One region of the Lysinibacillus sp. JNUCC-52 genome, then DNA from elsewhere that is predicted to be linked to it. Evidence: riboswitches for the same ligand, from Rfam matches in the RefSeq annotation. Region 1 holds a riboswitch; the other holds the start of a gene.
The links. A riboswitch is a leader RNA that binds a small molecule or an ion and turns the genes downstream of it on or off. The one in region 1 is predicted to bind cobalamin.
Positions count from the first base shown of each region.

Region 1 (3,430 bases):
ACAGTAACAGCAAGGCATGCCCTGCAAGCAATTTGGCAAATTGGGCTTGCTGGACAAGTTCAAAGAGATTTAATTGTTTCGTATTTAGCAAAAAGGTTCCAAACTTGTATTGACGAAAAGCAACCATCGCGTATTCGATATGATATTATTGTATCCTTTAAGAAGTTGTTTGATGCTACGAACGATCATAATTTACTAGATATTGCAAAGCGATTAATAGATGAAGAGCAGGATATGAAATACAAAAAGAAATATAAAACCGCCATCCGTTAAAATAGCGAGATGGCTATTTTTATGCCCAAGCGTGTTGTTTTGAAGAAAGAAAAGTTATTGATTATAATAAAAATAGGAGGATGGATTCAGTTTTCGATAGGTCTTATATACTGACGTAAGCTATCGTATAAGTGAGAGCCAGAAACTATCCATAAAGAGGAAACAAGTAAATCTGCAACAGTATATAGCATAGTAACAGGATAAATATTGTAAATTAGAAAGGGTCGAGAAAATGGGGATTTATAATTATTTAGTGAAAAAGCCAAACGGTGAAATTTTATCAATGGAGACGTATCGAGGAAAGACAATGTTAATCGTTAATACCGCCAATCAATGTGATTTTACATATCAATTTGAAGATTTGCAAAAAATGTATAATAAATATGGCAAGGGAAATTTCATTGTTTTAGGTTTCCCGTGTAATCAGTTTGGACAGCAGAACCCAGAAGATGGAGTTGAGACAACTCAACTTTGTCAGCTTAACTACGGGGTAACTTTCCCGATTTTTGAACTAGTTCAAGTTAATGGAGAAGAGACACATCCGTTATTCAATTATTTAAAGCACGAAGTAGATTTTCGTGAATTCGGTAAGGCGAATATGCAGGAAAAGATGTTAGCTGAAGCTATTATCCAAATTGCACCTAGCTTTTTAGATGGACGTAACATTCGTTGGAACTTTACAAAATTTTTAGTAGATAATCAAGGAAATACAGTCGAGCGCTTTGAACCAACAGATTCACAATTAGATATTGAGCAAGCTATTGAAAAAATTTTATAGCTAGCCATTTTAATCAGAATTTTTAGGCTGGAATAACAAATAGCTAATCACTATGTAGAAATAGTGCTAAGTTTTGTATATATATTTTCGAATATTCCACAATCTCACAACTATTTTTTCAAATCAATATATGATAAACTGCTAATCAAGTGAATAATTCTTGCAGAATAATGGTGCTAACTTTAGCATAATCGGGAATTCGGTGTAAAACCGAAGCTGTTTCCGCAACTGTAAGTACAAGAATCATAAAAAATGCCACTGTCGAAAAGGGGAAGTCCTAAGATGGGAAGGTTTTATGATATCGCAACTGATTAGTGGTAGCGAACTGTACGAGCCAGGAGACCGACCTTTATTTAATGTATAAAAACTCTTCGGAAGCTAGGAGGATATACGGCAAATACATAAGCGATGTCGCATGGGCGGCACTATATATGCTATTTTCGTCGTTCCTAGGGAGCGGCGTTTTTTTATGCACCTATAAAGCAAAATCTGTTCATGAAAGAAAGAAGGGACTAGTTATGAAAAAAGATGCTCGTTATTCTTGCTACCCATTCATGCGTGAAAAAATATCTACTGTAGATTTTGAGATTCGTACGGATAGTTTAACAACTCATGTCGGTGTAGCATTAACGGCTGTAAAAGCAGAAGCAGTTGAGGTTGTAGCGACAGATTTATTGACGATTTTGCCAATGGCCTACCATGTAAATGGCTCAGTACGTGGCAAATTAGCAGTAACGGAAGAAGATTTAGTATGGCTTAGTGATCGCTATGATTTTTATGTGGGGCATGTAAAGGAAGAAATACAGAACTTTGTTTTACCACAAGGAACGGGGGCTGCAACAGCGCTTCATTTATGTCGTAGTGAGGCAAAAAAATCATACCGTGTTCTACATAAAGTTTCTGAGGAAAGAGAAGTACCAGCAATTCTTTTCGATTACTTAGGATTATTAGCGAATGTATTTTTTGTAATGGCTGTATACATGAATCAGCAAGCTGGTATTGCTGAAATACCGTTTATAAGCAAATCATACCCTATGAAGAAGAAGAAGGAGAATGTGTAAAGTGAAGAAACTAATTAATTTCCAATGGATTACAATATTAATGTTAGCACTTGTATTGGCAGGGTGCGGTACAGCAGATGAAGCCAAAAAGGACGATACATCATCTAAAGAAGGACAACAAGCTGAGCAAACAGGCTATAAAGTGACAGATGATCGCGATGTCGAAGTAGCATTTGATGCAGTACCAAAAACGATTGTGTCACTACAACCAAGTAATACAGAAATCTTATTTGCACTAGGCGTTGGAGATAAAGTTATTGGCGCAACTGAATATGATACGTACCCAGAAGAAGCAAAAGATATTGAACGTGTTTCAGACTCTGTGACATTTAACACTGAGCGAATTGTGGCTTTAAAGCCAGATGTCGTAATTGCTTATTCAACAGGCAATGCCGAAACACTTGATGCGCTAAAAGGTCTTGAAGATGCAGGCGTAAAAGTATTTGTAATTAAATCAGCAGCTTCATTTGAAGATGTATATGGAGATATTCAACAAATTGCTGAAGTGATGGGTGTTAAAGATAAAGGTGAGCAGTTAAACGAAAGTATTAAAGCGAAAATTGCAGATGTACAAGCAAAAGTCAAAACTGTAGAAACACCGAAAAATGTCTACTTAGAAATTAGCCCTAAGCCAGATATTTATACAACAGCAGCTGGTACTTTCCAACAAGAAATTCTTGATGCAGCGAATGTGAACAATGTATTTGGTGATCAAACAGGATGGGTAAAAGTTTCTGAGGAGGATGTTATTGCGAAAAATCCTCAAGTTATTTTAACAACAGTAAACTATGTAGAAGATGCAGTAGGTGAAATTCTTGGGCGTGATGGATGGAATACAATCACTGCTATTCAAGATAAAGCGGTAAATTATATTGATACTGATATTTCAAATCGCCCAGGTCCACGTATCGGTGAAGCTGTAGAGATGGTAGCAAAATCAGTATATCCTGAGTTATTTAAATAAGGATAAAGAATAATAGCCCTTGGGCAAAAGAGATTAAGTGTTAGATTGATGGCAATCAATCTAACACTTTTTGCAGTGAACGGTATTTTCCACTTCTGTTTTCCTCGGGCGCACGGGCTTCTCAGGCGTCTATCGGCGATCTAGGAGCATCTATCGGCGCTATTCCTAAGTTTATCGGCGATTTAGGAGCATCTATCGGCGCCATTCCCAAGTATATCGGCGATTCAGAAGCATCTATCGTCGCTATCTCCATGTTTATCGGCGATTCGCTCTCAATCTCTTCAAAAAGGCATTGGATAATTGGTATTATCTTCATTTGTTCTATAAAATAGAAGTATAGATAGATGATTGCTT
Region 1 is NZ_CP065546.1:3,110,876-3,114,305, forward strand. Features, by position in the region: gene JNUCC52_RS15440 (hypothetical protein) at 1-273, shown strand, start outside; gene JNUCC52_RS15445 (glutathione peroxidase) at 506-1,051, shown strand; cobalamin riboswitch at 1,206-1,416, shown strand; gene JNUCC52_RS15450 (hypothetical protein) at 1,570-2,112, shown strand; gene JNUCC52_RS15455 (ABC transporter substrate-binding protein) at 2,114-3,076, shown strand.

Region 2 (3,430 bases), 880 kb from region 1:
GATAATCATACACGTACCCCCTTGCTTCTACGCTGCTTATAAAAAATATAAGAAAAGACAGGTGCACCAATAAATGCAGTAATAACACCTATCGGTAGCTCACGTGGAATAATGATTGTACGCGCCACTAAATCGCAAATGATAAGTAATGTTGCACCATTTAAAAACGATAGCGGCAGTAAATGACGGTGATCTGAACCCCAAATCATGCGGGTCATATGCGGCACAACTAAACCGACAAAACCAATTGTTCCAGAAACAGCAACTGCCGCCCCAGTAAGCATTGAGCCTCCTACTAAAATTAAATATTTGCTACGCTTTACATTGACCCCTAAATGCTTCGCTCGTTCCTCTCCGTAAAGCAAAACATTTAACTCACGTCTTTGCGTCCACAAAATAACAGAGCCAATGACAACAAATGGGGTAATCATTTGTACATATGGCCATCCACGCATTGACACCGAGCCGAGTAACCAACCTATCACTTGGCGGAGCTCTTCACCTGATAACGCTATCATTAATGAAATAAGCGAGCCTAAAAACGAACTAAATATAACTCCCGTTAAAATTAGTGTCTCCATTTTTAGAGAACGGTCTACTATTCTGGCAAAGCTCATCACAGCTACCATCGTAAGGATTGCCCCGATCATACTGAGCGTTGGCAATACATACAAACCGACGACGGGTAGAGAGATGCCAAAAAACAATGTCATAACAGCGCCAACTGAAGCACCTGAAGATACCCCAAGCGTATATGGGTCTGCTAACGGATTTTTTAACAATCCTTGAAAGGCGGCTCCTGCAATTGCCAATGATGCTCCTACAAGGCCTGCAAGTAATACTCGTGGCAAACGGATTTTCCATAAAATATTGGCAGCAGTTTCATCTGCCGCTTTATTCCAAAGTACTTCTAATGGAATATGAACCGAGCCTATTGATACGCCACACCAGATGCTAACGATAAGTAACGTAATGGCTGTTACATAGGCAAAAGCTGTTTTTCTCACTCGAAAGCCTCAGGATAGATGGCTTTCGCTAACTCTTCAAGCCCATCTGCTAAACGTGGGCCTTGACGACTTGTTATATTTTCATCTACTTGTACAATCGCTTTATTTTTTACAGCTGTAATTGTATCAAAGCCTGCACGTTGTGGAATTTTCGTTAAAATATCGGGCACATAATTATAAGTGACCACGATAACATCTGGATTTTTTGTAATGATTTGTTCCGCATCAATTTTGAACCAGCCATCCGTATCAGCTGCAATATTTTCAGCATGAATCATTTCTAGCATCTCCTGCATAAACGTATCCTTGCCAGGTGTATAAATTTCTGGTTCATCTGACGTTTCTACAAAGACTTTCTTTGGTTGTACATCCTGCAATTTTGCTTCTATTTCCTCAACCTTCACTTTCATATTGGCAATAATTTTTTCTGCCTCTGGTAGCTTACCAGTGGCGCGACCTAATTGCTCAATCGTCGTATATGTCTCATTAAAATCACGAGCGTTTGTTACAACAAATACTTTTACACCCGCTGCTTCCAGCTGATCCTTAGCTCCACCTAAAGAAGCTATACCTGATTCATGCGCAAAAACGATATCTGGCTTTAAAGCTATAATTTGTTCAATATTAAATTCCATACTGCCGACCTTTTCCTTGTCAGCTACCTCTGGTGGATAATCATCATAATCATTTACGCCAACGATTTTATCGTTTAAGCCAAGTCCAAATAAAATTTCTGTGTTACTTGGAATAAGCGAAATGATTCGCTCAGGCGGTGCCTCCAGTACAATTTCTTTGCCAGTAGCATCTGTCATTGTTAGCGGGAATGTTGCTTCCTCAAGCTGATTTGTTCCTTGCTGCTCCTGTTGCTCTGACGCAGTACTGTCGTCTTTCGGTTCTTGTCCACAAGCAACTAAAATGCCCATTGCTAAAAATGCGGATAAACCTAACTTCCAATATTTTTTCATTGTGAAACCTCCTTAGATTGTATGTGCATGTTTCAGCTCTGTTCAGTTGCATGATCGATATTATGTAGGTATTTCATTATTCGAACTCTCACCTTTATTTTCAATTATTATCGTCATTAGCTTTCTAAAACATAAAAAATCCCCTCGTCATCATAACGAGAGGCGGTGCTTGCACAAAAAACCACCATCCTATCCTCGTAGGCTGCAATGTATCGTTCTATAAAGGCAGGTCTCCTGGCTCGTGCTTCAAATGCTTTTTCATGCCTTCCCAAAAAAATTTCAGTGGCATTGATAGAAAAAACTCACACTTACAGTGGCGGGACCGCATCGGAATTACACCGATTTCCCTTTTCACTTTACTTTAGTAAAGAACCTTTATAATATTCAGTTGATTTTATTATACATGAAAATCGAAATAGATAACGATAAAAAAAGAGACCTTAAGTTAGCGTCTCTTTTTTATAATTATTGATTTCCAATGCATGCATGTGCTTTCCGCTTCAAACAATTCCTTTAATTGTTTGCGTGCCTGGCACACCGTAATCTGGATTGCCTGCGTCTTATACTGTGTGCGTTCCCACAGAAGTCTACGTGAATCTTTCTTTGTTCAGCAATTAGAATATTCAGAATTGTTTATGCGCCTGACACACGAACTATTCTCTACACAATATCCGCAAAATATTGAACAGTTTTCATTGGTGCACCGATCTGGCGCAATGCCCATGTATCTTCTAAATAAATATCAGCTAGCTTTTCATACTTGCCGCCAAACTTTGCTGCCCATTCGACTGCCACTACACTTTCGTATAGATGTGCCATTTTTTGGGCTACTCCCTTTGCCTCGTAGGTTTTCGTAGCTTCATCCAACGCGCCAAAAGTTTGCAATGTTGTTTCGATTTTCTTCAGTTGTTCCCTTACGATTTGTACCAATGAACAATTTGTTAACTTCGTCAAGCGCTCCTGCATCACACGAACAAATAATTCGTGGGCCTGAAATTTATCTACTAAGCGAATAAGCTCTAGCGCTAAAATGTTAGCAGTCCCTTCCCACACCGTAAGTACTTGAGCATCTCTAAGTAAACGTGGCGTTACAAAATCCTCGATATAGCCGTTTCCTCCATGCAATTCAATTGCTTCGCTTGCGTAATGCACCGCCTGTTCAGCTGTTTCCTTTTTCATGATGGCGATATTCAAACGATTAAGCATGATGTCCTGCTCACTGCCCTGTCCACTCGTTACCTTGTCATACAACTGAATAAGATCAAAAACAGTAGCCACTTCTACATGGAGCTTGGCCGCATATTTCCCTATTGTATCTTGAATCATTGGAAATTGAATTAAAGGCTGCCCGAACGCATTTCGATTTGATACATAATGCTTCGCCTCTAAATAACCTCGACGCATAATGCCAATAGAAGCTACAGCGTTACAAATTCTAGATAAGTTAAGTGCCTCTAA
Region 2 is NZ_CP065546.1:2,227,426-2,230,855, forward strand. Features, by position in the region: gene JNUCC52_RS11120 (adenosylcobinamide amidohydrolase) at 1-9, opposite strand, end outside; gene JNUCC52_RS11125 (FecCD family ABC transporter permease) at 6-1,007, opposite strand; gene JNUCC52_RS11130 (ABC transporter substrate-binding protein) at 1,004-1,972, opposite strand; cobalamin riboswitch at 2,180-2,364, opposite strand; gene JNUCC52_RS11135 (acyl-CoA dehydrogenase family protein) at 2,633-3,430, opposite strand, start outside.
Region 2: another riboswitch for cobalamin. It lies ahead of JNUCC52_RS11130 (ABC transporter substrate-binding protein); the one in region 1 lies ahead of JNUCC52_RS15450 (hypothetical protein).